DNA from 3 places in the Bradyrhizobium genosp. P genome. Region 3 is predicted to be linked to each of the others. Evidence: predicted binding sites of a transcription regulator. Region 3 holds the regulator's gene; each other region holds the start of a gene.
What was found. Region 3 encodes LexA, which represses DNA repair genes until DNA is damaged. Its sites were predicted from a motif close to TGTTCNNNNTGTGTTCNG; they were not measured.
Positions count from the first base shown of each region.

Region 1: ACP2YO_RS11120 (PA0069 family radical SAM protein) is a predicted target of LexA. The motif match lies at 5,127-5,144, and genes of this name have one in related genera.
Region 2: ruvC (crossover junction endodeoxyribonuclease RuvC) is a predicted target of LexA. The motif match lies at 8,614-8,631, and genes of this name have one in related genera.

Region 1 is NZ_CP188195.1:2,263,833-2,274,082, forward strand. It holds gene ACP2YO_RS11095 (site-specific DNA-methyltransferase) at 1-1,080, opposite strand, end outside; gene ypfJ (KPN_02809 family neutral zinc metallopeptidase) at 1,493-2,428, shown strand; gene moaB (molybdenum cofactor biosynthesis protein B) at 2,614-3,177, shown strand; gene ACP2YO_RS11110 (bifunctional helix-turn-helix transcriptional regulator/GNAT family N-acetyltransferase) at 3,454-4,377, opposite strand; gene ACP2YO_RS11115 (glycosyl transferase) at 4,435-5,004, opposite strand; gene ACP2YO_RS11120 (PA0069 family radical SAM protein) at 5,166-6,356, shown strand; gene ACP2YO_RS11125 (VOC family protein) at 6,475-6,924, shown strand; gene ACP2YO_RS11130 (ribonuclease HII) at 6,998-7,750, shown strand; gene ACP2YO_RS11135 (glycosyltransferase family 39 protein) at 8,035-9,540, shown strand; gene ACP2YO_RS11140 (uracil-DNA glycosylase) at 9,642-10,250, opposite strand, start outside.
Region 2 is NZ_CP188195.1:9,056,082-9,066,331, forward strand. It holds gene ACP2YO_RS43450 (hypothetical protein) at 20-259, opposite strand; one part of gene ACP2YO_RS43455 (IS630 family transposase) at 348-922, opposite strand; one part of gene ACP2YO_RS43455 (IS630 family transposase) at 922-1,480, opposite strand; gene ACP2YO_RS43460 (LexA family protein) at 1,519-1,800, shown strand; gene ACP2YO_RS43465 (tautomerase family protein) at 2,022-2,213, opposite strand; gene ACP2YO_RS43470 (hypothetical protein) at 2,201-2,416, opposite strand; gene merB (organomercurial lyase) at 2,418-3,104, opposite strand; gene ACP2YO_RS43480 (cysteine hydrolase family protein) at 3,115-3,756, opposite strand; gene ACP2YO_RS43485 (TetR/AcrR family transcriptional regulator) at 3,926-4,525, shown strand; partial or broken gene ACP2YO_RS43490 (acyl-CoA thioester hydrolase) at 4,644-4,742, opposite strand; gene ACP2YO_RS43495 (metallophosphoesterase) at 4,810-5,727, opposite strand; gene ruvB (Holliday junction branch migration DNA helicase RuvB) at 5,900-6,949, opposite strand; gene ruvA (Holliday junction branch migration protein RuvA) at 7,131-7,748, opposite strand; gene ruvC (crossover junction endodeoxyribonuclease RuvC) at 8,056-8,583, opposite strand; gene ACP2YO_RS43515 (YebC/PmpR family DNA-binding transcriptional regulator) at 8,766-9,512, opposite strand; gene ACP2YO_RS43520 (methyl-accepting chemotaxis protein) at 9,725-10,250, shown strand, end outside.
Region 3 is NZ_CP188195.1:4,812,695-4,822,944, forward strand. It holds partial or broken gene ACP2YO_RS23285 (ComEC/Rec2 family competence protein) at 1-849, shown strand, start outside; gene ACP2YO_RS23290 (hypothetical protein) at 846-1,073, opposite strand; gene ACP2YO_RS23295 (hypothetical protein) at 1,222-1,650, opposite strand; gene lexA (transcriptional repressor LexA) at 1,893-2,594, opposite strand; gene glp (gephyrin-like molybdotransferase Glp) at 2,836-4,047, opposite strand; gene ACP2YO_RS23310 (HAD family hydrolase) at 4,090-4,716, opposite strand; gene plsY (glycerol-3-phosphate 1-O-acyltransferase PlsY) at 5,659-6,321, shown strand; gene ACP2YO_RS23320 (N-acetyltransferase family protein) at 6,476-6,997, shown strand; gene ACP2YO_RS23325 (hypothetical protein) at 7,007-7,447, opposite strand; gene thrS (threonine--tRNA ligase) at 7,805-9,016, shown strand; gene ACP2YO_RS23335 (hypothetical protein) at 9,224-10,250, shown strand, end outside.

The sequences.
Region 1 (10,250 bases), 2.5 Mb from region 3:
CAAGCCGTTCTTGGTCTCGACGTGCCAGAAGGTCCAGCCGTTGCAGGCGCCGGAGCCCTGCGCGACCGCGCCGATGCGGTGGATCGAGCCGACCTTGTCGCCGAGCATGATGGCGCCGTCGGCGCGGACCAGCGCGCCATGGCGCTTCTTGGCGTCGACCAGTTTCGCGCCGGGCATGATCATGCCGCGTTCGATCAGTTCGGAGAAGGCGACGCGAGGCGCCTCGCGCGCGGTCATGAACGGCGCAAGGGTTTCTTGCGGCAGCGGCTCGATCGCGGCGATACGCGCTTCGGCCGCGGCGGCATAGGTCCGGTCGCGTTCGAAGCCGATATAGTCGCGGCCGAGCCGCTTGGCGACCGCACCCGTGGTGCCGGTGCCGTTGAAGGGATCGATCACGAGATCGCCGGGCTTCGATGACGACAGCAGCACGCGCGCCAGAAGCTGCTCGGGCTTTTGGGTCGGATGCACCTTCTTGCCGTCATCGCCCTTGAGGCGCTCTTCGCCGGTGCACAGCGGGATCAGCCAGTCGGAGCGTGCCTGCACGTCCTCATTGGCCGCCTTCAGCGCTTCATAGTTGAAGGTGTAACCCTTGGCCTTCTCGTCGCGTGCGGCCCAGATCATGGTCTCGTGCGCGTTGGTGAAGCGGCGGCCGCGGAAGTTCGGCATCGGATTGGACTTGCGCCACACGATGTCGTTCAGGAGCCAGAAGCCGAGGTCCTGCATGATCGCGCCGACGCGGAAGATATTGTGATAGGAGCCGATCACCCACAGCGTCGCCGACGGCTTCATCACGCGGCGGCAGGCGAGCAGCCAGGCGCGGGTGAAATCATCATAGGCGGCGAACGACGAGAACTTGTCCCAGTCGTCGTTGACGGCATCGACATGCGACTCGTCGGGACGCTTGAGATCGCCCTTGAGCTGCAGATTGTAGGGAGGATCTGCGAACACCAGATCGACCGAGCCTGCCGGAAGCTTCGACATCTCGGCGACGCAATCGCCAATGACGATGCGGCTCGACGGGTCATTCTCAAATTTAGTGCGGGGCGCCCTTGCAGACGCCCCGCGACGCGACACAACCATGACTCAAGAACTCTGACTCAGGCGACGCTGTCGGCGACGCGGGACTAAACAACCGACTGGCGTCACATTGACCGGCCAAAGTAAAAATCGACTTAATTGGGAATCTTTGCGCAAAAGATTGCAGCATCTCTCAAACGCGGCTTGCGATCGTCGTTCGTGTCGTGCTGCAGCATCGATGTGCTCGCGTGGCGCAATCGAAAATCATGAATTCGGCGCGATTCGACCGTCAACTTCCGTTCATCAAGGGCGATCGCACCGAGCGGATCGCGCAATCACGCACTAGGCAATTTTTGCCGGGCGGGTTATTGATTAACAGATTGGAAATTTTACCTGTCTGTCGCGTAAGGTCATCGACGGGAATCAAGGTCCTCGACCGGAATTAAAGTCCCCGACGGGAATGAAGGGAAACGCCATGCGTTATGATGACTTCCGCCGCAGCGACGACGTCGAAGACCGTCGCGACGATAGCGGGGGAGGCGGCGGTGGCGGCGGCTTCGGTCTTCCGATGGGCGGCGGTGGCGGGCTCGGCATCGGCACCATCATCGTGCTCGGCCTGATCGGCTATGCCTTCGGCATCGACCCACGCGTCTTGATCGGCGGTGCCGAAATCCTCAATGGCGGTGGCCAGTCGTCGACCACCCAGACCGACCGGCAGGCGTCGGGCGGACAGGTCAAGCGCGGCGCGCCGACCGACGAGATGGGCAGCATGATCGCGGGCATCCTCGGCGAGATCGACGACCGCTGGAGCGAGATCTTCCAGGCCTCGGGCCAGAGCTACACCGGTCCGAAGGTCGTGCTGTTCCGCAACGTCACCAATGGCGGCCGCTGCGGCAGGGCGGAGTCGGCGATGGGGCCGTTCTACTGTCCGCCGGACAAGACCATCTTCCTCGACACCGGTTTCTTCCGCGAGGTCGAGACGCGTTTCCATGGTTGCTCGGGCAATGCCTGCAAGTTCACCGCGGCCTATATCATCGCGCATGAGGCCGGCCATCACGTCCAGAACCTGCTCGGCATCCTCCCGCGCGTGACGCGGCTGCAGCAGCAGGCCGGCAGCAAGGCGGAATCCAATGCGCTGCAGGTCAAGGTCGAACTTCAGGCCGATTGCCTCTCCGGCGTCTGGACCAACCGCGAGGAGAAGAAGCGGCCGGGCTTCCTCGAGGCCGGCGATATCGACGCGGCGCTCACCACGGCAAATGCGATCGGCGACGACACGCTGCAGCGGCAGGCGACCGGCAGGGTGGTGCCCGACTCCTTCACCCACGGCTCCGCCGCGCAGCGCAAGCAATGGTTCATGACCGGCTACCAGCAGGGCACCGTGCAGGCCTGCAACACGTTTGCGGGCGGGTAGTTACGCCGGTAATCGCGGGACGTAGCCGTGAGTTCGGTTCACCTCTCCCGCTTGCGGGGGAGGTCGCCTCGCATCTTCAGATGCGAGGCGGGTGGGGGCTTTCTCCATACGAACCATCCGACTCGCGGCGGCGCCCCCACCCCAACCCTCCCCCGCAAGCGGGAGAGGGAGCGAGAGAGCAAGCCATGTCCTCCATCGACGAAACCAAAACATTCGTCCCGCTCAACATCGCGGTGCTGACGATTTCCGACACCCGCACGCTGGCGGATGACAAGTCGGGCACCACGCTCGCGGACCGTCTCACGGCGGCCGGTCACAAGTTGGCGGCGCGCGAGATTGTCACCGACGATGTCGAGGCAATCCGCACAGTCATCAGGCGCTGGATCGCGGATCCGGGGGTCGACGCCGTCATCACCACCGGTGGCACCGGCTTCACCGGCCGCGACGTCACGCCGGAGGCGATCGAGCCACTGTTCGAGAAGCGGATGGATGGCTTCTCGATTGCCTTCCACATGCTGAGTCACGCCAAGATTGGCGCTTCGACGATCCAGAGCCGCGCCACGGCCGGTGTTGCCGGCGCGACCTTCATTTTTTGCCTGCCGGGCTCACCCGGCGCCTGCCGCGATGGCTGGGACAGCATTCTCGCCGCGCAGCTCGACTACCGCACGCGGCCCTGCAATTTCGTCGAGATCATGCCGCGGCTGGACGAGCATCTGCGCCGGCCGAAGGCGCAAGGCGCGAGCGCGTAGCCACCGTCATTCCGGGGCATCGCGCAGCGATGAACCTCAGATGTGCAATTGCACATCGGGGAATCTCGCACCGTAACCTCTGGATTCCGGGTTCGCGCTTGCGCGCACCCCGGAATGACGGCTGTCATTACCGTCGGCGGATCGTCTTCACGAGCAACGACCACAGGGTCCGCATCGTACTGCGGTAGGCCTCGGCACGAAGCGCATGAGCGCGCTGCGCATAGAATGTGATGAGTTCCGCAGTCACGCGCCGCGCTCCGTCGCGGCGCTGCGGCCTCACAGCTCCAGCTCCCAGGTCTCGCCGACCAGGTCGACGCCAAAGCTGTGATGCCGCTCTTCCTTGACCTGGCGGAAACCGGCGCGGGCGTAGATGCCGCGCGCGGCGACCAGGATGCTCTGGGTCCACAGCGTCATCCGCTTGTAGCCGTTGTCGCGCGCCGTGCGAACGCATTGCTCGACCAGCGCTCGTCCGACGCCGAGCCCGCGCGCCTTCTCCTCGACCATTAGGAGGCGCAGCTTTGCAACGCCGTCGCCCCCGTTGACGAGGAAGATCGAGCCGACCGGCTCGCCCTCGACCTCGGCGATCCAGAAATGCTCGCGAGCGGGATCGAACGACTTGATGAATTGCGCGCAGATCTCGGCGACCAATGCCTCGTAGCTGATGTCCCAGCCATATTCCTCCGCATAGGCGCGTCCCTGCCGCGAGATCACCCAGCCGATGTCGCCGACGCGATGGCTGCGCAACAGGAAGCCGGCCGGCTTCTCCGCGGGCGGCTCCAACGCCTGCTCAATCGTGCTCATGGCATGGACGACGGCCGCGCGGCGATCTCGGTCGAGGCTATCAAGCATCGCCGCGACCTCGTCGTGCGACTCGCGGTCGAGCTTCGCAAAGGTCTGCCGCCCCTTGGCGGTGAGGTTGAGCCGGATCTGCCGCCGGTCGGACGGCAGCGGCTTGCGGGCGATCAGCCCGTCGTCGTCGAATTTCTGGACGATGCGGCTGAGATAGCCGGCGTCGAGGCCGAGCTCGATCCCGATATCGCGGGCCGCCGCGTCCTCGCGGTGGGCGAGTTCGTACAGCACCCGCGCCTCGCTCAGCGAAAACGCGCTCTGCAGCAAATGCTGGTCCAGCACGCCGAGCTTGCGGGTGTAGAAACGGTTGAAGCCGCGTACCGCGGCGACCTGGTCCTCAGGATCGGTCATGCTGCATCTCCAATACTTGCCACTGTCAAATAATTATTTGACTTTGGCAAGTATCGTTTATGCAATGACGATCCGGCTGCGCAGCATGGTGCGGGAGGAGCGGCCGAGCCGGCGTAGCAGGCGGGCCTCGGAGCGTGGCGCGTCGGGCCGGTAGCCGCCCAGCCGCTCGTAATGGCCGCGCGCGATCAGGAGGCCCTGTTCGGCCGACGGGCCTGCGATCATCCGGGCGACGAACTTGAAGCCGTCGCGCAGGCCGGAATCGGCGTAGGGCGAGCGGGCGTAGCGGAAGATGCCGGCGCGGTCCTTGCCGCTCGACGCCACCATCTGGATGAACTGGGTCGTCTCCTCGATCCAGCCCGGGTCGAGCACCGCGCCCGGATGCAGGAACATCAGCCAGGGCGAGCGGGCCTGCCTGGCGCCGGCGGCGAGCGCTGCGGCGCGCGTGCCCTCGAAGCGCAGGAAGCCGCAGCCCGCCACATCCGCGACGCGCTCCATCACGTCGGTATCGGTGCGATCGACCAGCAGCACCTCGCGGATCAGTCCCGCGGCCGCGCCCGGCACCAGCGCCGCCAGCGTCGCGACCGCGGTGCGTTCGATTCCGTCGGTCGGGATGATCACGCTCAGCATGATTGAGGCTTCATTGGCTCAAACGGTTGGAAAACCGAGCTGTGTTATCACCTTGTCATATTCAAAGCAGCCTTCTCAGCTGCAGATTTTTGCAGCACACTTTTGTGGATTTCGTGCGCGTTCGTTCTTGATTTGTTCTTTGGCTGTGTTAGCTTCGCAGCATGAGCCGAGCATCCTCTCATGCCCTCAAGCACCCGCCGGTAACGGCGCCCTCCGATAACCCGGCGGGTGCACCTTCCCCTTTGCCCGCCCCTTTGCCCGCCCCGTTTCCCGAGCTTGCAGTGGCGATCGAAAGCGAACGGCGGCGGGGCCGCGGTGCGCAGTCCAACGGCAGCGGCCGCTACGAGGCCGAAGCAAGGGTCGCTTTCGACGACGGCTGGCAAAGTCTAGACGATCTGCCGCCGTTCAAGACCACGGTCACGATCGACACCTCGCGCAAGGTGATCGCCCGGAACGAATCCCCTGACATCGGTTTCGACCGCTCGATCAATCCCTATCGCGGCTGCGAGCATGGCTGCGTCTATTGCTTCGCGCGGCCGACCCACGCCTATCTCGGCCTGTCGCCCGGGCTGGACTTCGAAACCAAATTGCTGGCCAAGCCCGACGCGCCGGAACTGCTCGAGAAGGAGCTCGCGGCGCCCGGCTATGAAGCGCGGATGATCGCGATCGGCACCAACACCGATCCCTACCAGCCGATCGAGCGCGAGCGGAAGATTATGCGCGGCATCCTCGAGGTGCTGGAGCGCGCCGGCCATCCGGTCGGCATCGTAACCAAGTCGGCGCTGGTGACCCGCGACATCGATATCCTGGCGCGGATGGCCAAGCGCAATCTGGTCAAGGTCGCACTCTCGGTGACGACGCTCGACCCGCAACTTGCCCGCACCATGGAGCCGCGCGCGTCGAGCCCGCCGAAGCGCCTGGAGGCGATCAAGCGGCTCGCGGACGCCGGCATTCCGGCCACCGTGATGGTGGCGCCCGTGATTCCGGCTTTGAACGACTCCGAGATCGAGCGCATCCTCGACGCCGCCGCCCATGCCGGCGCCAAGGAGGCAAGCTATGTGCTGCTTCGCCTGCCGCTCGAGGTCCGCGACCTGTTCCGCGAATGGCTGATGGCGAACTATCCCGACCGCTATCGCCACGTCTTCACGCTGATCCGCGACATGCGCGGCGGCCGCGACTACGACTCGCAATGGGGCACGCGGATGAAAGGCACCGGCCCGATGGCCTGGATGATCGGCCGCCGCTTCGAGATCGCCTGCGAAAAGCTCGGCCTCAACAAGCGCCGGACCAAGCTGACCACGGACCATTTTGCGAAGCCGAACCGCAACGGGCAGCAGTTGAGCTTGTTCTAGCAAGAATCAACCAACAGCGTCATTGCGAGCGAAGCGAAGCAATCCATGTCGCCGCACCGGGATCGATGGATTGCTTCGTCGCTATCGCTCCTCGCAATGACGGAGATAGGTAATAAAAATGAGTAACACTGCCCCAACCCCGCGCTTCACCGTCCTCACGCTCGGCGTCAGCGACATGCGCGCCAGCATTGCCTTCTATGAGTCGCTCGGTTTCACCAGGAAGATGCATGCGACCGGCGAGGAGGTCGCCTTCTTCGATACCGGCGGCACCGTGCTCGGGCTGTTTCCGTGGCATCTGCTTGCGGCCGACGCGGCACTGCCTGATCAGCCGCGTCCGGTCGCCTTCCGTGGCGTTGCGCTCGCCTGGAACTGCCGCGACGACGCCGAGGTCGATACCGTCATGGCGTTCGCACTCTCGAAGGGCGCCAGGCTGCTGAATCCCGCGCAGCCGACGAGCTATGGCGGCTATTGCGGTTATTTCGCCGATCCCGACGGCCATGCCTGGGAAGTCGTGCGCGCACCGGGCTTCGAGGTCGGCGATGACAGGCGGGTGTCGCTGCCTGATTAACATAACTGAATAGCGGGGAAGGGAGGGCGGTTCCCGGTTGCGCCGCGGGCCATGCTTGATCACCATCCCCCGCATGATTCGGGACAAATCCAGGAAGAAGCCGGTCGAGCCCGCCAAGCCGGAGAAGCGCGTGGTCGCGGTGACGCGGCCGAGCTTTCGGCGCGAGCGCGCGCTGATCAAGCGCGGCCTCTGGCCGATCGCGGGCTGCGACGAGGCCGGGCGCGGCCCGCTGGCGGGTCCCGTGGTCGCCGCCGCCGTGGTGCTGGACCCAAATCGAATCCCCAAAGGCATCGACGATTCTAAGCGGCTGACCGCAGAGCGCCGCGAGGAACTGTTCGAGGAGATTTGCGCAACGGCGGCCTTCTCGGTCGCGGTGGCCTCACGCGCGCGGATCGACCGTGACAATATCCTGCGCGCCTCGCTGTGGGCGCTGGCGCGCGCCGTCCATGCGCTGCCGGAACTGCCGAAGCACGTCTTTGTCGACGGCCGCGACAAGCTCGCGACGCCTTGCGACTGCGAGGCCGTGATCGGCGGCGACGGCCTGGTGCTGTCGATCGCGGCGGCCTCGATCATCGCCAAGGTGACGCGCGATCGCCTGATGTGCGCGCTGGCGCTGGATTGCCCGGGCTACGGCTTCGAGCAGCACAAGGGCTACGCCGTCCCCGAGCATCTCGAGGCGCTCGACCGGCTCGGCCCCACCGCCCACCACCGCAGCTTCTTCGCGCCCGTCGTTGCGGCGCGCGCGAAGCATTTCCCGACGCCAGCTGAAGCGGACCTGTTCACGGTGGACGCCGAAAGCGAAGCCGTGGCTTCCGCGGCCGCGTAGAGGGCAGCCGACGCACCCGACACTGTCATCGCCCGGCCTTGTGCGCAATTGCGCACTGGGACCGGGCGACCCAGTATTCCAGAGACAGCAGTCATCAATCGAGAGGCCGCGGCGTACTGGGTGCCCCGCCTAAAGCGGGGCATGACAGCGGAATTTGGTCGGACAACTCGTTTCGATCTTTGAACATTTCCAACGCCCGTTGCCTCCGCCGCCGCCGCCCGTTATCAAATCCCCCGGATCAGATTGCGCCGCTGACGCGGTGGCTGGGGCATTTCAGGCGTTTCATGCGGTTTACCTCCCTGGTTGTCGAACTGATCCGCGCCCGGCCACGGCTGGTGGTCTGGATCGTGGTGCTGGCGCAGGCGGCGATCTGGTTGTTGCTGCCGCTGATCTTCTACGGCAGTCCGCCCGGCGACGTCGCCACCGTGCTGGCGTTCGGCCGCGAATATCAGGTCGGCACCGACATGGGGCCGCCGCTGTCGTTCTGGCTCGCCGATATCGCCTTCCGCGCCGCCGGCAATCATGTGTTCGGCGTCTATCTGCTGGCGCAGGTCTGCGCTGCTCTGACCTTCATCGCCTTCTACCGGCTGGCGCGCGCCATCGTCGGCGGCCCGCAGGCCGTGCTCGCGGTGCTGCTGTCGATGACAGTCGTGGTGTTCTCCTCGCCGAGCGTCGAGTTCGGGCCGCTGATCCTGGCGCGGCCGCTATGGGCGCTGCTGCTGCTGCACTCCTGGCAGCTGATCGGCCAGAACCGGCGCAGCGCCTGGTTCGCCTGGTCGATCGACTGCGGCCTGCTGTTACTGACGACGCCCGCGGCGATCGGCATGATCGCCCTCGTCGCGGGCTTTGCGGTCGCAACGCCGCGCGGGCGGCGCATGTTGAGGGCCGTCGATCCGCTCTACGCGCTGCTCGTGATCCTCGTGCTGGCGCTGCCCTATCTGATCTGGCTGATCCGCGCCGATGTGCTGACATTGCCGCCGTGGCCCGCGATCGCTGTTCTCGGCGCCCGCGCGGTGCGCTGGGGCGTCGTGCTCGGCGGGCTGATCGTCGCGATGGCCGCCATCGTGCTGCTGGTGATAACAAATTCGCGCGGGTTCAGCCGCGCGGCCGAGGATGCGCCGATCATCTATCGCCCGCCGGTCGGGCCGCTGGCGCGCCAATTCGTCTATTTCTTCGCGTTTGCGCCGGCCATTGCGGGCAGCTTCGTCGCAGGCCTGTTCAATCTCGACCGCGTGTTCGGCGGCGCCGGCGTGGTGCTGTTGATGTCGGGGCTTGCCGTCGTCGTCGCGGCCGGCGACCTGATCCCGCTGCGGCGGCAGCGGCTGTTGCGTACGGTCTGGGCCTTCGCCGTCGGAGCCCCCGCGGCCGTGGCGCTGGCCGCGGCCCTGTTCCTGCCCTGGACCACCACCACCGACGTGCCGACCTCGCTGCCGGCGGCCGCGATCGGACGTTTCTTCGACGACAGCTATGAACGCCGCACCAACCAGCGCTTGCGCGCGGTGGCCGGCGATCCCGTGCTCGCCAGTTTGATCGCGATGGAAGCGCGGCGTCCGCATCTCCTGCTCGATGCAACACCGCAGCGGACGCCATGGCTGTCGATCGCAAAATTCAACGAGACCGGCGGCGTCGTGGTCTGGCGCGCGCAGGATACCGCGGGCACGCCGCCGCCCGAACTCACGCAGCGTTTTCCCGGCCTGGTGCCGGAAGTCCCGCACTCATTCGACCGGCTGGTCAACGGCCGGGAAGGGGTGTTGCGGATCGGCTGGGCCATCGTACGGCCGAAGGGGTGATGGCGAGGTGTAGGATGGGTGGAGCGTAGCGATACCCATCATCTCACCGCGCGGATGCAAGTGATGGGTATCGCTACGCTCCACGCATCCTACGAAGATGCCTACCCACCCACCTGCTCTAGCGCCTTCGCGATCGCGCGCAAATCCAGCCACGTCATCTTCTTGTACGACGGTGAGCGCAAGAGATAGGCCGGATGGAACGTGGCGATGGCGCGGATTGAGCGCGTGCCGGTGTCGTAGTCGGACCATTTGCCGCGCGTGCGCATGATGCCTTCGCGTGTGGACAGCAAGGCCTGCGTCGAGGGATTGCCGAGCGTCACCAGCACGTCGGGGTTCACCAGCTCGATCTGGCGCTGGATGAAGGGCAGGCAGATCTGCGTCTCCTGCGGCGTCGGCGTGCGATTTCCGGGCGGCCGCCACGGGATCACGTTGGCGATATAGGCTGAGCGGCGGTCGAGCCCGATCGCGGCGATCATGCGGTCGAGCAGTTTTCCCGAGCGGCCGACGAAGGGCAGGCCCTCGATGTCCTCGTCGCGGCCCGGCGCTTCGCCGACGAACATCACGCGCGCTTGCGGATTGCCGTCGGCGAACACCAGTTTCGTCGCGGTGTGCTTCAGCGCGCAGCCGTCGAAACTCTCCATCAGCGCGCGCAACGCCTCGAGCGTCGGCGCGGTGCGCGCGGCCTCGCGCGCCGAGGCGATCGCGGCCTC
Region 2 (10,250 bases), 4.2 Mb from region 3:
TGCAGTAGACGACCAGGTGCTATCGCTTTTTCTTTTTCGCAAAAATGTCGTTCCAGTTATCCTTGTATGCTTTAGATACTGCCTTCTGACCCTCGCCCATACCTTGGTTGCGTGCCGGAGCGTCCGGTGAGCTTTCAGTCTTAGAGGACGAATCTGGCTTGTTCTCAATCTTGCTAGTGGAATCTTTTTTCGCTTCTACAGCCTTATTCTCGGCGATCGTTTTTTTGGCCGGAGGGTCTTTGGCCTTATCAACTGACATTCGATTTCCTTATGGGCGCATTTTGCTCACTTGCGGGACAGTTTGACAAAGTCGGACAGTGTCCACTCGTCAGCATTCCCCTAGTGGTCTACCACAGTGATTTTGACTCTTTGGCGGTGGCTGGATAGGCGCGGCCGAGTTTGGCGCGGGCTTTGTCGGTTGTGAACATCCATTTGATTCGGGCTCGGGTTTTATTTCGCCGCCGTTGCCATGCTGTGATCTCATTTCGGAGCCTTTTGGGGTCGTCGATGCGGCGGCCGAGACACTGGCGCTGAAGCACGCTGATCTCGCACTCAACCATGTTGAGCCAACTGGCGTGCTTCGGGGTGTAGTGGAATTCGAGGCGGCACAGGATGCGTCGGGCCTCGGCGGGCGCGAAGGCCTCATACAGCGCCCCAGGCTTATGGATCGACAAATTGTCCTGCACGACACGGATGCAGGCGGCGTCGGGATAATGGACGTCGACGAGCTCACGCATGCAGTGGGCGTAGTCCACGGCGGCGCGGCGGTCGGTGAGCTTGACGTTGCGCCAGCCCCGATACGGATCGAAGGTGACGAAGAGATTGACGGTGCCGTTGCGGCGATACTCGTAATCGTAGCGCTCGCGCTGTCCCGGTTGGGCCGGAACCGGCTGGCGCACCTCGCCGATCAGCTGGACGGGGTCTCGTCGAAGCAGACCAGCGGCCGGGCGGGATCCGGCGTCTCGGCGTAGAGATCGAGCACGTCCTCCATGCGGGCGACGTATTCGCCGTCGACATGGGGAATGCACCACATGTCCCTGCGCCATGGTTTGAGGTCGTTCTCGGCCAGCCGGCGACGCACGGTCTCGCCCGACAGGCTGTCGTGATCGGTGAGCTTGACCATCGTGTCGGCCAGCAGCGTCAGCGTCCAGCGTTTGCGGCCGGCAGGCGGCTTGGCGCATGCCGTCGCCACCAGCAGGGCCTCCTCCTTTCCGGTCAGCTTGCGCTCTGCGCCCGGACGCGGCTCCTCACTCAAGGCCCGCTCCAGATTGCCTTCCACGAAGCGGCGCTTGGTCCGGCTGACGGTGGAAAGGCTGACACTCACGGTCCGGGCAATCTCCTCGTCGCTGCGGCCCCTATCGGCCGCCAGCAAAATCTGCGCCCGCTTGAGCTTGCGGGCGGCGTGCTTGCCGCCGCCGAGCATCGCCGTCAGTTCGTCGCGCTCGGCTTGGCTCAATTCGACCCGATAACGTACATTCATGCTTTGCCTCCTTGTCGGAGGCCGGGACGAATCGATCCATGAGTCAAAAATCAGGCGCGCGCTTAACCGAGAAGCAGGGTCACTACCTCGCTTTCATCCATACCTATTCGTACATGTTCGGACAGCCGCCCGCCGAAGCCGACATTCAGCGCCATTTCCGCGTCAGCCCGCCGTCAGTCCACCAAATGATCGTCACCCTCGAACGAAACGGTTTCATTCGCCGTCAGCCCGGCGTTCCCCGAAGCATCGAGATTCTCCTGCCACCCGAAAACTTGCCGATCCTCGAATGGCTCGGTATCAAAACGTCAAAATCACTGTGATGAACCACTAGTGTAGGATATATTCAAATCAAAGTCGCTCAACGTTACCCCAGTCGGCGAAATGAAGCCTTAGCCCCTGGGAGTGGTAATAGCGCGATTGCGGCGCGTCGGTTGCGGCGTCCATGGAGGCTACTTAAAGGCCGCTATCCGGCAGGTCCAGGACTGTGCTCACGCTATGACGACGGGCGGGGCGGTTGGAGTCGGATCGGGCGCGGAGCCCCTCAGACCGAGATGTGCGCCCGCTGCGCGAGACCGTGGCCGAAGGAGATGCTCTCGCCCGGCAATTCGTAGATCACGACGAGAAGATCGTCCGGCCGCAGGCCGACCTTCTCCACGGCCAGCCGGTTGAGCGCAGCGAGCAGCGCCAGGCGCTTCTCCTTCGGACGACCCGAGATGAAGGTCAGTTCGAGCAAGACGAGCCGCTCGCTGTAGGTGCAGCCGACGAAGGCGGGGTGTGCACGAACCGTCCCTTGGGGGGCACATATGTGACGCGGAAGTAATCCTCGGGTGGAACCGAAAGGACTTCCGCCAGGGCGGCCTGCACGGCCAATCCGATCGCGGAAAGCTCGCGATCGTCAAACGCACCTTCGTGAACATGAATCTTGGCTACCGGCATTTCAAAACCCTCCTTCGGTTACGGGAATGTCCCAGAATTTGCCGACGAGACCGACTCTGCGGAAGATCTCGCCGGCTTCGCGCACGGTCCACTTTCGCCAGTCCGGATCGGCATGACGCGCGTACCACTCCCTTCCGAGATCCATGACCTGCGCTATCGGCGCCACGGCCCCCATCGGAATGCCGTGGCGGTCGCTCCAGGTCTGGACGTCGTCGGGACTGCGGAAAGGCAGGACGGTCGCGCAGAAATGGTGGACGCAGGCCCAGGCGTTCCGCGGCGGCACCGCGAAATGGACCCACAGATCGGATTCGCGCACCCTGCCCTTCTCGACATGGATGTCTACGTCCTCGCCCTCGCCGCCGATCCGCGTGTGAATGGTGCTGTCGCCGCCGACGAGCGTGGCAACCCCGCAGGCGCACCACATGCATGTCGCCCACCATCCCCGGTCGCCACTCTCGACCCACGTCGCGGTCGGAGAGGCGGAGAATGGATGGATCACCCATGGCTCGCAGACATGCGTGTGCAGGACGACGCCGTGCGAGCCGGCGAGGCTTCGCAGAGCGCACCGGACGTCTTCGACCGCAACGCCGAGCCGCTCAGCGACCTCGCCCGAATTCGGAATGCGCCCGGTCGCCAGCAGCGGCTCCACGTATCGATAGTGGACTGCAGTTTCGATATCGGCAGTCACCCTTCTTCTCTCACGCCGCAACGACAGTCGGGGAAGCCTTGATCGCCTTGACCAACTCGGCGGTCGTCAGGATCTCATGCGCATAGGTCGGGCCGTCGATATTGAGGGCGGCGTGATAGGCTTCCGGCGACCTCGCCGCGGTGCCATCGCGCACGAGCGTGACGTGGAAGCCGAGCTCCATTCCGATGCGCGCGGTCGCCTCGATGCACGTGTTGGCGAGCAGACCCACGCAGATGATCTTTTCCTTGCCGTAGCGCTTGAGCCGGTGCTCGAGGTCGGTGTTCGGAAAGCCGCTCGACGCCCAATGCTCCGTGACGACGATGTCGCCCTCCTGGACTTGGAAATCATCGTGAAAGGTACCGCCCCATGTGCCCTTCGCAAAAGCCTGACGCTCGCCGGCGCCGAGTTGATAGGGCGACGGATACTTCCAGTTCACGTAATCGCCTGGTTCCCAGCGGTGATGCGGTACGTGATAGACCTTGATGCCGGCCTCGCGGGCCGTCCGCACGATGGTGCGCAGGTTGTCGAGTAGATTGACCTCCTCCGCCATGTCCTTGACCCAGGGCCAGAGTTTGCCGCCTTCGCTCAAGAAATCGTTGTAGAAATCGATGCAAAGAAGCGCCGTGATCTTTGGGTCGTAGGTCGCCGTCATAGTATGTTCCTTCGTTGAACGGAGACGTCTAAGGCTTCCAAACCAATAGATAACGTATATAATCTATTTCGACCAGTCATGATTGTTTGCAAGGCGGAGGGTTTCTTCGACCACCGGCGCCTACGTACGGGTCACGAATCTCGATAGAGTTGGGAAAGGAACATCGACCATGGGTCGCTCATCGCAGGAGCAGGCGCAGAAGAACCGGCAGAAGATCGTGGAGTGCGCCGCTCGCCTCTTCCGCGAGTTCGGCGTCGACAACGTCTCTGTAGCCGAGGTCATGAGCGCCGCGGACATGACGATCGGCGGCTTCTACAAGCATTTCGAATCGAAGGACGCCCTGGTCGAGGAGGTCTTCTCTCTGACCTTCGATCAATCCTCGACGACTTGGCGCCAGGTTTCCGAACGCAAGTACGACGATCCAAGTCTGCGATCGGCCGCCATCGTCGACCACTATCTGAAGAAGAAAGGGACCGATCAGGCTTGTCCGATGATTGCCTTCGCACCCCACGTCACGACCGAGGCCGCCGACGAGTCCTCACGCGAATCCTACAGGCATGGTACGAAAGCCCTGTACTCGCAATTTCTCGATCACATGGCGAGGTCCAGCGCGGCGAACGGTGTGTCGTCCGATCAGGAAGCCAAGGTCCTGTTCGCGGCGATGATCGGGGCGCGACTCCTCGCCCAATCGGTGGGGGACGCGGAATGGATTCGTTCGGTGAAGAGCGCCGTGAAGGCTGAGGCCGCCCGGGGGCGCGACATCATCTAGCTAGCCGGCCCCGCTCGCCGAGACCTGGCCTTGCGGGCGGCGCCTTTCCCTTCAGGTTGAAGCGGCATTGCTTCGCGCGTCGGCGAGCGTACATGATCGTGTCCTGGGGCGCGGTGTCGTATGAAAGCGCGGGAAAATCGGTGTCCTCGTAATAGACGCGGACCTGCATATGGTGGCGTCCGTCGCGGATCGCGCCGTCGATATGGGGTAAGGTCAATGGCGGCCCTCGATTGCCCTGAACTGGCAACCGTTTTGCGCAAAATCGCCTGACCGTGCAAGCGCAGTCAGGACACCGCTGGCCCCTTGGAGCCCAGCGTGACCTGCACGATTTCGGGCGGCACGCCGAGGCGGAACGGCATGATGCTGCAGCCGAGGCCACCGGAGACGATGACATCGGTCTTCAGCTTGAGGTGGCCATAGGCGAGCCGCATGCCGTGTTTCACGGGCACGGCCGGCGACCAGCCGAGCAGGCGGATCTGGCCGCCATGGGTGTGGCCGGACAGTTGCAACGCGACGCGCGAGGGCACGCGGAGCGCGATGTCCGGTTCGTGCGCGAGCAGGATCACCGGCGCGTCGTCGGTGACCTTGGCCAATGTCGCGCCGAGATCGTCGACGCCGACATGGGCAACCTGCCGAACCCGCCACGCCGGCAGATAGGCGAGTTGATCGCCGAGGCCGGCGAGCCAGAACGGACGGCCGTCCTTGGTCAGCCGCACCGCATCGTTCTCGTAAACGGGGATGCCGACCCGCTCCAGCGCACGGCGGGCCAGCGGCGTGCCCTGCCCCAGACGCTGCACGGCCTTGTCTTCCCAATAGTCATGATTGCCGAGGATCGCATGCACGCCGAGCGGCGCCTTCAGGTCCTTAAGCACCGCGGCCCATTCGGAGGCCGGAATGAAGCGCGTGACGTGGCGGAGCCCCGCGACATAGTCGCCGAGCAGAACGATGATATCGGCACTCAGCGCATTGGTGCGCTCGACGATCTCCGAGATGCGATCGAGCGACATCCAGGGATCGCAGGCATGAATGTCGGCGAGCGCCGCGATCTTCAGCGGAAAATCCGCCGGCCATTGCCGCGGCGACAAATCGTACTTCGTGAGCGCCAGCCGGACGACCGGCTCGCTGACGCCATAGGCTGCGGTCGACGCACTGGCGGCGGTCAATCCGCCAACGGAACGGAGAAAATTGCGACGCGAAATCATGGAAACCCGATCGGTGATGCCCGATCGAGCTAGCCCCGGGATTGAAGCGGAATTGGGCCGCGTTTGTGCAGAAGGCCTGCAGGGTGTCGCAATGGTTACCGGCTGACGGCGCCGTGCGCCGCATCAACACGCATTCTCACGTCTTCGCTCACGTCTTCGAGAGCGGCACGTTTTAGTCGTCGTCGCCATCGCCGCCGAACAGGCCGAACTGCGCCGGATCGCGGTTCGGCTCGGCGAGACCGAGATGGCGGAAGGCGTGCGAGGTCAACAGCCGTCCGCGCGGGGTGCGCTGCAGGTAGCCGCACTGGATCAGATAGGGCTCGATGATGTCCTCGATCGCGTCACGCGGCTCCGACAGCGCCGCCGCCATCGTCTCGACGCCGACCGGGCCGCCGCCATAGTTCATCGCGATGGTGGTGAGGTAGCGGCGATCCATCGCATCGAGCCCGGCGCTGTCGACCTCGAGCGCGGAGAGCGCGCGATCGGCGATGCCGCGATCGATCGAATCGGCATCCGCCGCGGAGGCAAAATCTCTGACCCGGCGCAGCAGGCGCCCGGCGATGCGCGGCGTGCCGCGGGCGCGGCGCGCGATCTCGTTGGCGCCATCGGGTGTCATGCCGATTGTGAGCACGCGGGCGCCGCGGGTGACGATCTTCTCCAGTTCCTCGATGGTGTAGAAATTCAGCCGGATCGGGATGCCGAAGCGGTCGCGCAGCGGGTTGGTGAGAAGCCCCGCGCGCGTCGTGGCGCCGACCAGGGTAAATTTCGCCAGCTCGATCTTGACCGAGCGTGCCGCCGGGCCCTCGCCGATGATCAGGTCGAGCTGAAAGTCCTCCATCGCGGGATAGAGCACTTCCTCGACCGCCGGGCTCAAGCGATGGATCTCGTCGATGAACAGCACATCGCGTTCTTCGAGATTGGTGAGCAGCGCCGCGAGGTCGCCCGCCTTGGCGATCACGGGCCCGGAGGTGGCACGAAAGCCGACGCCGAGCTCGCGCGCCACGATCTGCGCCAGCGTGGTCTTGCCGAGGCCGGGGGGACCGACGAACAGCACGTGATCCAGCGCCTCGCCGCGCTTCTTTGCGGCTTCGATGAAGATCGAGAGATTCTTGCGCGCCTGCGCCTGGCCGACGAACTCCGACAGCGACTGCGGGCGCAGCGCGGTGTCGCCGACATCATCGGTACGGCGTTCGGGGGTGACGATGCGAGAGGGGGTGTTCATGGACGCAACATAACATGATCGCCACCTCCCCCCTTGCGGGGGAGGTCGGCGCGCAGCGCCGGGAGAGGGGTAAGCCACAAACGCCAGCGCCCGCGGCTACCCCTCTCCCCGGCCCTCCCCCGCAAGGGGGGAGGGAGCGCAGCGGGGCGCTCGGTCCGAGTGGCGCATAATTTCGGGGCACTCACTTCGACAATTCCTTCAACCCCAGCCGGATCAGTTGCGCGGTTTCCGCCTTCTCGCCGGCGCTGCGCGAGGCGGCAGCAATCGCGGCCGCCGCCTGCGGTTGACCGTAGCCGAGATTGACCAGCGCGGAGATCGCGTCCGTCACGGGGCGCGGCGCGCGGTTGTTGTCGAGCGCCCCGGACAGATGCACCACGGCCGGATCGACATTGGCAAAACCCGGCGCCTTGTCCTTCAATTCGGTCACGATACGTTCGGCCACCTTCGGACCGACCCCCGGGGTGCGCGCGACAGCTGCCTTGTCACGCAGCGCGATTGCGTTGGCGAGATCGGTCGGCGGCAACGTGCTGAGCACCGCGAGCGCGACCTTGGCGCCGACGCCCTGCACGGTCTGCAGCAGGCGAAACCATTCGCGCTCGTGATCCGAGCGGAAGCCGAATAGCTTGATCTGGTCCTCGCGGACATAGGTCTCGATTGATAGCACCGCCGCCTCGCCCGGCGACGGCAATGCCTGCAGCGTACGGCCCGCGCAATGCACCTGATAGCCGACGCCGCCGACATCGAGGATGACGTAATCCTCACCATAGGAATCGACCAGGCCCTTGAGCTTGCCGATCATGAGGCACCGGCCGATGGGTTCCCTCCCCCCTTGCGGGGTCCGAGGCGAGCGAAGCTCGCTCTCGAGGTTAGGGAGAAGGGTGCCGCTTGCTCGGCTGCGTGATGTGACACGAGAGCAGCTCGCGCAGGATGGATTGCACTAGCTTGCAACATCTCTTTGGTCGGAGCCCGGGGCTTACCCCTCTCCCCAACCTCGAGAGCGAGCTTCGCTCGCCTCGGACCCCGCAAGGGGGGAGGGAGCCTGACCAGCGTGCGCTCCTCACGTCCGAGCGTGCTCACCTCACCTCGCATGAACTCGCAAGCGTCACTCATAAGCTCGCCACCCTCAGACGCAGCGCGGTGCTCTGGCGATGATGGGCGTGGGTGATTGCGATCGCGAGCGCATCGGCGGCGTCGGCAGATCGCGGCTCGGCTTTCGGCAGCAGGATCTTCAGCATCACCTGGATCTGGGCCTTCTCGGCATGTCCCGCACCGACCACGGTCTTCTTGACTTGGTTCGGCGCATATTCGGCGACCGAGATGCCGAACATCGCGGGCGCCAGCATGGCGACGCCGCGGGCCTGGCCGAGCTTCAGCGTGGCGACACCGTCCTTGTTGACGAAGGTCGCTTCCACCGCAGCTTCCGCCGGCTTGAAGTCGCCGAGCACGGCGGCAAGCCCCTCATGGATCGCGAGCAGGCGGCTCGCCAGCGGCAGGTCGTCCGGCGGCTCGACCGAGCCGCATCCGATATAGACGAGACGATTGCCCTCGGTCTCGATCACGCCCCAGCCGGTGCGGCGGAGGCCCGGATCGATACCGATGATGCGGACGGGGGAGCGAATCGGCTGGGATGTCATGGGGTAGTGATACCGCCTGCCTGCTACGAGCGAAACAGAAACAGAACGTCGTCCCCTGCCCCGGTCGTCATTCCCGCGAAAGCGGGGATCCAGTACGCCACGGCTTATCGGCTCAAGCCCATCTGCCTCTGGAATTACTGGGTCGCCCGGTCGAGCCGGGCGATGACAGCGGAGCAAGCGGATCAGCCGCCCAACTTCGCCATCAGTGCGTCGGACACTTCGAAATTGGCGAATACGTTCTGCACGTCGTCGTGGTCGTTGAGCAGGTCCATCAGCTTCAACAGCTTTTCGCCGGTCTCGTCGTCGACTGAGAGGATATTCTGCGGCTTCCAGATCAGCGCCGCCTTGCGCGCTTCGCCGAACTTCGCCTCCAAGGCCTTGGCAACCTCACGAAAGGTCTCCTGGGACGCATAGACCTCGTGGCCACTTTCGCTGGAGGCGACGTCGTCGGCGCCGGCCTCGATCGCGGCATCCAGCATGGCGTCGTCGGAGGCGACGCTGGAATCATATTCGATGACGCCGGTGCGGTCGAACATGAAGGCGACCGAGCCGGTTTCGCCGAGATTGCCGCCGGACTTGGTGAAGAAGGAGCGGATGTCGGAGGCCGCACGGTTGCGGTTATCGGTCAGTGCCTCGACGATCACGGCGACGCCGCCGGGGCCGTAGCCCTCATAGCGGATCTCATCATAATTCTCGCCATCGCTGCCGGCGGCCTTCTTGATTGCCCGCTCGATATTGTCCTTGGGCATGTTCTCGACGCGGGCGGCGACCACGGCTGCGCGCAGGCGCGCATTCATCGCGGGGTCGGGGGTGCCGAGCTTGGCCGCTACGGTGATTTCGCGGGCCAACTTGCCGAAAAGCTTCGACTTCTGGGCATCCTGCCGGCCCTTGCGGTGCATGATGTTCTTGAATTGGGAATGGCCGGCCATGCGGAGTCTCTTGGTAGGTGTCAGTCAAACGGGGTGGAAAACGCGGCGTTATAAGCCCGTCGCGGGCCAAAATCAAAGATCAGCGAGGCCTTCCGGTACAGGAACAGGTCCGTATGCCGGAATATGAGGCACCTGTTAACCCTGACTTCATGACCGGGTGAGAGGATCACGCGTCTCATCTCAATTCCCAAGATCAACTCCGAAGAGTCACCATGGCGTTCGGTTTGTTTCGAAGGCGAGGACCGGAGCCGGTCGCGCCTGCCATAGAATCAAGGGTTCCCGCGCTAGCGGTCGCACCCGAGACCCCGACCTCGGCCGAGAGCGATTCGGCCAGGGAAATCCTGGAACTGCTCGAACTTGAGCTCGGCGGCATGATCCGCAAGCTCGAGCGCGCCGCCAGTTCCGTGGCCGACGGCGCCGAGGCGACCGCTGCAACCCTGGCCACCATCCGCGCGCGCACCGACGCCCTGACCGGCCGCTCAAGCGCTGCGCAGAGCACCGCGACGACGTTTTCGAATGCCGCCGGCAGGTTCACCCATTCCGCTGAGGGCATCGGCCAGCAGGTTCGCAGCGCCAGCAGACTGGCCGATGACGCCGCCGCCGCGGCCCGCGAGGCCACCGCCAATGTCGACCGCTTGCGCGAATCCTCCGCCGCGATCGGCAACGTCGTCAATTTGATTGCGCAGATCGCGCGGCAGACCACGCTGCTGGCGCTCAACTCGACGATCGAGGCGGCGC
Region 3 (10,250 bases):
AATCTGGCGGCGATGCCGGTGGTGTCGGCGGTCGTGATGCCGGCGGGCTTGCTTGGGCTCCTGGCCATGCCGTTCGGCTTTGACGGCGTGTTCTGGTGGCTCATGGGCCTCGGCATCGACTGGATGATCGTGGTGACGCAGTGGGTCGCCGCGCTGCCGGGTGCGGTCGGCCGCATGGCGGCGTTCGGCACCGGGCCCATGATCCTGGCGAGCGTGGGGCTCGTCCTGCTCGGGCTGCTGCGTACCCCGCTGCGCTGGTCGGGCGCGGCCCTGCTTCTGGTCGCGACAATCTGGGCGGTAAGGGTGCCGCAGCCAGATGTCCTCATCTCCGCTGACGGCCGCAACGTCGCGGTGCGAGGCGGCGACGGGCGGCTGCATCTGATGCGGAGCGCCAAGGACGCCTTCCTCGTCAAGGAATGGCTCGCTGCGGATGCCGATGCGCGCACCGCCGCCGATCTCTCGCTGGCAGACGGCGTCTCCTGCGACGACAGCGGCTGTGTGACCGCGACGGGCGCCGGTGGCGGCTTCGTCGCGCTGGCGACGCGGCCCGAGGCGCTGGTGGATGATTGCGAGCGCGCCATGCTGATCGTGACCGCTCGGTCGACGCCACAGGACTGCGCGGCGTCCGTGATCGATTCCGAGCGGCTGCGGCGCCACGGTGCGCTGATGCTGCGCCGTGTCAGTGACGGCTTTGCCATCGACGCGGTCAAGCCTGGTGGCATCGACCGGCCGTGGTCGCCGGCGGTTTCCGGCGATACCGAGAGCGAAACGATGTTGCGGCTGCCCGGCGCGACGCGGCCTGCGGTCGATGCGACCCCGGCGGAGGCGGATGTTCAGGGCGACGATTAGGGGTGGTCGGGCGAGGGCGTCGCCGGAATTTCGAAGGCGCCGAGATGGTACTCGTCGGAGTCGGGGCCGGCGTCGGGCAACTTGACCAGGGTGAAGGCGGCTTCGGGAAATTGCTGCCAGACCTTGAGGTCGTCGGCGGTGACCGTGAGCCAGCCGAACCGGAACATGTACCGGCCCGGCTCCGTGACGCGTCCAGCCTTTTGCCAAGTGACCTTGTCGACCACCGCGCGTGTCCTTCTCAGCGCGAGATGATGCGCCAAGGCGCTGTTGGACGCAAATCCCCAATTGCGCCCCGGAACCCTAAGTCCGGGGTCGCTCGAAATTGCTTTGGTCACCCGCCGCGAGGCGGTTCATCCTGCGGCGCTGATGGTCTCAACCCAAAAATAGCGACGCAAATGCAGAGGGCCGCCGCTCCAAGACCTTGGGCTTCTGTTCGACGGTCGGCTGAACCGCCGGCAGCTGCAGCACGGTCACGCGCTGCCCTTCGCAGAGCTGCGTCACCAATATGCGATTGCCGTCGGGGAATTCGACCGCGTCATGATGGCGATCGGGAACGTCGGGCTCGACCTCGTTGAACACGCCGACGCGGTAGCCGATCGTCTTGGTCCAGATCCAGCGGCTATCGTAGCGGACGTTTTCAGCGAAGGCGAGCTCGGTGCCCGGACGCATGCAGACCGCGACGGCCGGATCATGCTCCGAGGCAAAGCCGCGGGTCGACGTGCCGCGGAAGGTCGTGGTGATCAGCGTCTCTCCGACAACGGCGGGACGCGATGCCACAGCGTGCAGACTATAGTCACACATCGGATGGCTCCTCATTTCGAGATAGCGACCCGTGCCTCCCCTTGAGGCGCAGGCCTCTACCAGAGTGGACGATAGCGAAACAGTCTTTTCCCGTTTCTGGGCGATTGTACGACTGGCCGCCCAGGAGCTCCGATCACAAACGCGCTACAGCGCGCGGGAGGTATCGGAGCGCGTCCAGAGAAGCAACGCGCTGCGCTATCCGCCAAGCAACTTGCCGATGTGTCGCTCGTTCCTCGACGCCGTCAGTATTTGCGATAGAGCCCGATCAGCTTGCCCTGGATCCGCACCCGGTTCGGCGGCAGGATGCGCACTTCATAGGCAGTGTTGGCCGGCTCGAGCGCGATCGAGGCGCCACGCCGGCGGAAGCGCTTGAGGGTGGCTTCCTCTTCGTCGATCAGCGCCACCACGATGTCGCCGGTGTCGGCGGTGTCGTTGCGCTGGATCAGCGCCATGTCGCCGTCGAGGATGCCGGCATCGACCATGGAGTCGCCGCGCACTTCCAGCGCGTAGTGTTCCCCGGAGCCGAGCATGTCGGGCGGCACACTGATGGTGTGGCTGCGGGTTTGCAGCGCCTCGATCGGCGTACCGGCCGCAATCCGGCCCATCACGGGGACGGCGACCGGGCGGTTGCCGTCATCCTCGGCGCCAATCGGTGCGCTCGAGCGCTTGCCGAGCGTGCCTTCGATGACGCTGGGCGTGAAGCCGCGCCGGCCATTGCCGCCGCCGGAGAGCTCGGGAAGCTTGATCACCTCGATGGCGCGGGCGCGGTTGGGCAGGCGGCGGATGAAGCCGCGCTCCTCGAGGGCGGTGATGAGGCGATGGATACCGGATTTCGAGCGCAGATCGAGCGCGTCCTTCATCTCGTCAAACGAGGGCGGCACGCCGGCCTCTTTCAGACGTTCGTTGATGAAACGCAGAAGTTCGTACTGTTTGCGCGTGAGCATCTCGAGCATTCCCCCGGTTGATAGCGTCGTTCGATTCCGAGACATCAGAAGAAAGCCAGGTCTCGGAAGCGCTAAACTCCGAGATGGACTCCCATTCATAGACACCAGTACTCGAAACAAATCATGAACGGACACTATATGTTCGATATGTGTTCCGCAACCACTTAATTTCAGGTGAACGTAGAGCTGAGCGTGGAGCTGAACGTAACAGCCGTTCCCGATGCGCGGTTCGCGCGCAGCGTCACTCCGGCATCGTCAGGATCTCGCACGGCGCGCCTGTAACGGCGGCCGGCGCGAACGGCGGACGGATCAGAAGTGCCCGTGCCGCAGCGAGATTTCCCAACAGCGAACTGTCCTGCTGCAGGACCGGCGTCGCGATCAGCGTGCCGTCGTCGCGCTCCTCGAGCCGCGCGCGCAGATAGTCCTCGCGCTGGTCGTTGGCGGCAAGATCGCGGCCGAGCACGGCGCTCTCGCGGACATGATGAATCACCTTGCGTCCGTTCAAAGCCCGAATCAGCGGCACCAGAAACAGGAAGGCGCAGACATAAGACGACACCGGATTGCCGGGCAGGCCCATCACCCGCATCGAACCCAACCGCCCGTGCATCATCGGCTTGCCGGGCCGCATCGCGATCCGCCAGAACGCCATGTCGACGCCCTCGGCCTCCAGCGACTGCTTGACGAGATCGTGGTCGCCGACCGAGGCGCCGCCGGTGGTGATGAGTATGTCGGCGTCCGCCTCGCGCGCCCGGCGGATTCCTGAGGTGGTCGACGCCACGGTGTCGGCGGCGATGCCGAGATCGACGGTCTCGGCGCCTTCGGCGCGCGCCAGCGCCCGCAGCGCATAACCGTTGGAATAGACGATCTGACCCGGGCCGGGGCGGGAACCCGGCATGACAAGCTCATCGCCGGTCGCCAGCACCGCGACCTTCGGACGGCGGCGGACGGCCAGTTCCGGATAGTTCATCGCGGCGGCGAGCGACAGCGCGCGGTCGGACAGAACGCTGCCGCCTGCCAGCATTACGTCGCCTTCGTGGAAATCCACCCCGGCGACGCGGATATGCCGACCTTTGGCGGCGGCCTCCGTCAGGGTGATGTGGTCGCCGTCAGCCTTGGTATCCTCCTGGATGATGATCGCGTCAGCGCCATCGGGGATCACGCCGCCGGTAAAAATCCGCACCGCTTCGCCGGCGCCGACTGTTCGCTCGAACGGCCGGCCGGCCGCGACCTCGCCGATCACCTTCAGCCGGGCCGAGAGATCAGCTGCGTCGGCTGCGCGCACCGCGTAACCGTCCATCGCCGACATCGGCTGCGGCGGCTGGGTGCGCCGCGCCGCGACGTCGCGTGCCAGCGTGCGGTGATAGGCGGTATCGAGCGCCACCATCTCCTCGGGCAGCGGCTCTGCGCTGGCGAGAATGGCGGAGAGGGCATCGGCAACCGGCATCAGTGCCACGGGCAGGACCTCCTAAATCCAAAGTGCCTAAATCCCAAATGCCTAAATCCCAAGTGCGGCGAGCGCCCTTGCCACGTCATCCGTCGATGTCACGTGGACGGCGTGAAGGCCGCGCGCCCGCGCACCTTCGATATTGGCGGCGGAGTCGTCGAAGAAAAGGATCCGCGACGCCGGCACGCCGATCGCTTTTACCACATGATCATAGGCTTCCGCGTCGGGTTTTCTGAAGCCGATGGTCGAGGACAGGAACACGGCGCGGAAATGGCCGAGCAGGTCGGCGTAAGCGACCGAGAAATGCGCGACATGGGCCGGGTTGGTATTAGAGAAAGCATAAAGCGGCATCCGCAGCGCCGCGCGCGCCAGCAGCGGCGCGATGCCCGGCATCTCGCCGGTGAAGATTGCGTTCCAGCCGTCGAGGAACTGCGCGTCGGTAAGGCTGATGCCGAGCGATTGGCGCAGGTTCGCAAAAAACGCCGCGTCGTCGATCCGGCCGATCTCATGATGCTTGAAACTGTCGTCGACGACGAAACGCGTCGTGAGGTCGGCCGGCGCGCAGCCAGCGTGTTGCGCCCAGTTCGCCATCACCCTGTCGAAGCTGATGTCGAGCACGACGCGGCCGATATCGAACAGCAGCACGTCGACGGAATTGGGGGAGAGGGAGGAGGTCATTGCGCGAACGGTTTACGAAAATTGCGGGCAGCCGGCAATGGATTCGATTTCACGATGTCGGTGTGATGTCGTTGACAATCTGGCCCAACGCCCCTGGTCCCGTCGTCCTGAGGAGCGGCGTAAGCCGCGTCTCGAAGGATCGACGGCCACCATTCCGGCCGTGCATCCTTCGAGGCTCGCTCCGCTCGTACCTCCAGCGACAAAGGCGGAGCCTTTGCGCGGGGATGACGGTGTTGGTCTGATTCAATTGCCAACAGCAAAAAAGGACGTGAGCCCGCATTCTCGCGACACGATTTGCCCGAGGTCTGCCCTTCGTTCCGCCCTCTCATTTAGTAGAGGGCGCAGGGAAAGCCGGGTGCCGATTGCACCCATGGGCCCGGTGCAACAAAAAGCACCGGGGTAGGACCACAGGTGTAACCGGAACAACCCGGCTTTCCCTGCGCGATGGGTTACGGCTTATACGTGCTCTCCCCGGTGAGACTGGGCTTGCTTGTCACCGCCGTCAGCAAGAGACGTCAGTCCCTCGCTGATGAGACACCTGCCACTAGGGCGTCAGGCCTGCACGACTTCGCCGTCCGCCATCTGCCACAACCGTCCATCGTGACATCGGCGTCCACCGCATCTCACCGCGCGTTCGTGACGATCGCGAGCGTCCCTCAATCGGGTGAGACGGACAAACCTATAGCATTGAATTGCTCTTCCGAAAACCAGAATATTTTCGTTGGGTAGGCTTGACAGATTTTGAGTGATTTGCCCGTCGGGTTAACTTGTCACACCCGGACGAGCGCAGGGAACCAAACCTGCGCTTTTTGACCCGGACGGACCGTGGCGTCCTCCGGAGCCCAAAGCGTTACGCTTGAGCCAGGGGACTGTTTCAAACACGATCAAAGACGTAGACAACCAAATGACAATTGCTCGAAACTGGAGCTCGAGGTGACGCCCGTGGTTTTCTGGTTAGCGAATGCGGTTGGGCTGGCGATCGCTTATCTCCTGGGTTCTATGCCCACGGGCTATCTGGCGGGGAGGCTGCTCAAGGGCATTGATATCCGCGCGCATGGCTCCAAATCCACGGGAGCAACGAATGTGTTGCGGACCCTGGGGAAATGGCCTGCGTTGGTGGTGCTCCTAGTCGATGTGTTGAAGGGGGCGGCGGCGATTGTCTTGGCCCGCTGGATTTATCCCTGGGTCTATACATGGCCGTCCGTTACGCCTCCGACTGCGCTTGATCTGCAAACCTGGGTGCCATGGGCGGTTTGCCTGGTCGGAGTTGCCGTGTTGTTGGGGCACAGCCGCTCGATCTGGCTGAATTTTACGGGCGGCAAATCCGCGGCGACGGGATTGGGCGTGTTGCTGGCGATGTCCTGGCCGGTGGGTCTGGGTGCCGCTGCGGTTTTCTGCGTTGTGCTGGCTATTTTCCGGATGGTCTCGCTTGGTTCGATCATCGCGGCGCTGACTGCGATCGCGCTCGTCTGCGTCCTGGAGCAACCGTTGCCCTATCAGTTGCTGGTGATTGCTGGTGGAATCTACGTGATCGTGCGCCACCGAGCCAACATTCAGCGGCTTCTGGCTGGGACGGAGCCACGCCTGGGGCAAAGCAACGCATAGGACGAATGAATTGGCCGGCGCGTGGCCGCAGGAGGCTCGTGCAGGCAAGGGGGCAAACCGGCGCTTTTGACCCCGTTGCGGATGCAGCCAGAAGCTCGATAAGCTTGGTTCGAGGAAGATTTTGTCGGCGCGCTTGAACATGAGACGGCATCACTTGGCTATTCGACCCGCTACCGAGGCGGACGCCGCGTCCATCGCTGAAATCCATGCCGCAAGTTGGCGCGACGCTTATGCAGACATTCTGGCACCGGAATTCCTGAACGGCCAGATCGAAATGGATCGGCTCGCTGTCTGGTTGGAGCGGCTCCGCGACAGTCCTCCAACCCAGCTGGTCAACGTCGCCTGCGATCCGACTGGCCACGCAGAGGCGTTTGTCTGCGGCTATTGCGATTTCGATCCTGTCTGGGGAAGTCTTGTGGACAATCTCCACGTTCGTCCTCAGGTTCGCGGTCTGGGGATAGGTGAAAAGCTTTTTCGAGGCGCCGCCGGCGAACTTTCGGCAAAAGCTTCCAGCTCCGGGCTGCATTTGTGGGTGTTCGAAGCAAATGTGGCGGGCCTTCGCTTCTACGAACGGCTAGGGGGCCGCGTGGTCGAAAGGGCTAGTTCCGAGATTCCGGCGGCTGGCGGAAAGACTGTCTTGCGGGTGCACTGGCCCAGCGTCGCGCAGAATGGCTGAATGCGATGTTTATCGGGCGATAAGCATCGAAAGACGTGATGCGAGCAGTTTTCCGATGAGTTTCATCGGGTACGTTCGATAGCTGGGTGCATCATTCGGAAGTTCTGTGTTGACGGGCCGGAATTTTGTCTGGGTCCGCATCTCGATGGGCGGGAGGTCGCCTTCAAAACGGGCGCGATACGTCGAGACCCAATGGCCGCGACTGAACTTCAGGAACATGCCCGAGTTGCAGCACGACGCGACGAACCGCTGGGTAGGCGAGCTGTCCTTGATTTTGTAGCCCACCAGCAGGTCCGCACCCGAGACGCAACCAAACCGGTCGTCACGGTAGCTCAGATAAGGTGTCCCGCCGTCAGCGTCGAGGACACGCGCTGCATTTGGCAGCCGCTCGATCTGCTGACCACCTTCCTGACAGTCGTCGCAGTAGCACACCACGCTCAGGATTGGCACGCCAACGGCCTGGCACCGAACGCGACCGCAAGCGCATGACGAGATTCTGATCGTCTGGTGTACTTTGGCCATCTGGTTCTCTGCCGCGCGGACCTTGTTGTCCCAGCCTGTTAAATCAACTGGACGTTGACGCCTAGCGTTGACGCCTGGGCGTTTTACCGCCATATACACGGCATGAACAAGCTTCGATCATTCGCATCGACCACCACGGCGACCGCTTACGGCGGATCGCCTCCTGGTTGCGCGCGCTAGAGACAAGCGTACTTCACCCAGAAAGGCCCGGCCGGCGACGGACGGGGCCTTTCTTGTTTCTGATGGTCCGCGTCCGCGCTTATTCCCCTCACAAGGAACATAGTCATGGACGATCTCGACCACAGAAATCTCGGCGTGCAACTCAAGCTCTGGCACCTTCAGGAGGATGCGCCGGGCATGGTGTTCTGGCATCCGCGCGGCTACGCGATCTACCGGGTGCTGGAGGATTATGTCCGGCGCAAGATGCGGCGAGCCGGCTATGCCGAGGTCCGGACGCCGCAATTGCTGCCGCAGGCGCTCTGGGAGCGCAGCGGCCACTGGGACAAGTTCGGCGAGCACATGTTCCGGGTCGACGACGACGAACAAGCGATGGCGCTGAAGCCGATGTCGTGCCCATGCCACGTGCAGATATTCAACAAGGGGCTGCGCTCGTGGCGGGAGCTTCCGATTCGCTATGCCGAGTTCGGCGCCTGCCATCGCAACGAGCCTTCCGGCTCGCTTCACGGCATCATGCGGACGCGCGCCTTCGAGCAGGACGACGCCCACGTGTTCTGCCGCGAGCAGGACGTGGAGGGCGAAGTCGCGCGCTTCATCGCCCTGCTGGGCGAGGTCTACCGGGACCTCGGTTTTCCCGACTACGAGGTACCGCTGGCCACGCGGCCGGCGGTGCGCGCCGGCGACGACGCGACCTGGGACTGGTCGGAGGCGAAGCTCGGCGATGCCGCGCGGCAATGCGGCCTCGTGCCTCGCATCAATCCCGGCGAGGGCGCGTTCTACGGCCTGAAGCTGGAATTCGCGCTGCGCGACCGGTTGGGACGATCCTGGCAGTGCGGCACGGTGCAGCTCGACGGCGTGCTGCCGCAGCGGCTCGAGGCGTCCTACATCGCGCCGGATGGCAGCCGCGCGAGGCCGCTGATGATTCACCACGCTATCTTCGGATCGCTCGGCCCCATGATCGCGATCCTGCTCGAGCGCCATAACGGCGTGCTTCCGTTCTGGCTGTCGCCGCACCAGGTTGCGGTCGCGCCGATCTCGAAAGAGCAGGCCGGATACGGCGCGGACGTGCTGGCGGCGTTCGAGGAGGGCGGCATCAGGGCCGTTGCCTATGACGGCGCCGATACGCTCTCGCGGCGCATCGTGGCGGCGCATGACATGGCGGTGCCGGTGATGGCTGTCGTAGGCCCGCGCGAAATGAGGGACGGCCGGGTGAGTTTGCGCGAGCGCGACGGCTCACAGATCGACGTGCCGCTTGCTGAGGCGGTGTTGCGCTTGCAGGCGAGGGCTCGGCCGGGGGCGCTTGCTGCTGACGTGCCGTAAAACGCGCTTCAGGCAAAGGTATCAACTGGCCGACTCCGAGTGGAACTCGTCGGCCGCCGATCGTCCCAGGATGTTGCGTCAGGGGGGCTCAAGCGAGTAACTTCGCGCGGTCGCTCTTTGGCGCGCTCTTGGGCCATGCACTCTTGGAGGCGGCGGATGATACACCCGAGGCGGGTGGCTGTGGCGGCCCTGTGCCGGGAACTCGCTGTGCCGGCTTTGGCCGCGCTGCTGGCGATGTCGGGTTCATTCGCGACCCACAGTCCCGTTGGCGCGGCGCCGACCACCGGCAATCTCACGCCGTATCTGGCGGCTAACGCCAAGCCTGCTGACGACAAGCCTGCTGACGCCAAGCCTGCTGACGACAAGCTTGCCGACGACAAGTCTGCCGACGATGTGAAGCCGATCCCGGTGGCTACTCCCGATGCCATCACAGCCAGCGGCCCCGTTGCCGCAGTCGCGCCACCGGCCGCTACCCCGGCGCCGACGACGACCGAGGCAGAACCGGTCAAAACCGCTGCTTTGACCGACCCGGCGGAGGCCGTGGTGCCGGAAACGCCGGCCAATCCGCGGGCCACGAGCAGCGATGAGAGCGAGCCGCCCCGCGATGTCAATCTGGCGCCGGACTCAACCGAAATCGTCGATGAGTGTTTTGTCCTCGATATCTGTGTCGACCGTTATTTGTGGACGCTTTACCAGCGCGCGCCCAAGGAAGACTCCGTCAGAGAAGACGTTCAGCGAGCTGTCACCGTCAGGAAAAAAGGCAAGTCGGTGACGGTCATGAGGACCGTTGGCATATCCGTCGACGAAGATTTTGCCTGGAAGGATGTCAAGGCCGCAGAGCACGCCGGCTTGCCCATGAGTGACTACGTCATTGGAGGCATGGATCGGGCGTTCAAGCTGAGGCTGTTTTACATGCTGCATGCCGCCGAGGCAGCAGGCCTGTCGCCCGGGATCACGAGCGCCTTCCGTGATGACTATCGTCAGTCAATTGCAAGCGGCCTGAAGGCAGCCAATGACAGATCCTTCCACGGCGGTAGTTTTCGCGGCGGGTATGGTCATGGACTGGCGGCTGACATCGTCAGCGTCAACGGCGCGACAAGGGCCGAGCGGTTGGCTTCCACGCAGGTGCTCTGGAAGTGGGTGGATGCGCGCGGCAAGGACTATGGAATCGGACGGCCCTATCTCGGCAGGGATCCACCGCATATGGGCCCAATCGATGGGGAGGAGTACGCCA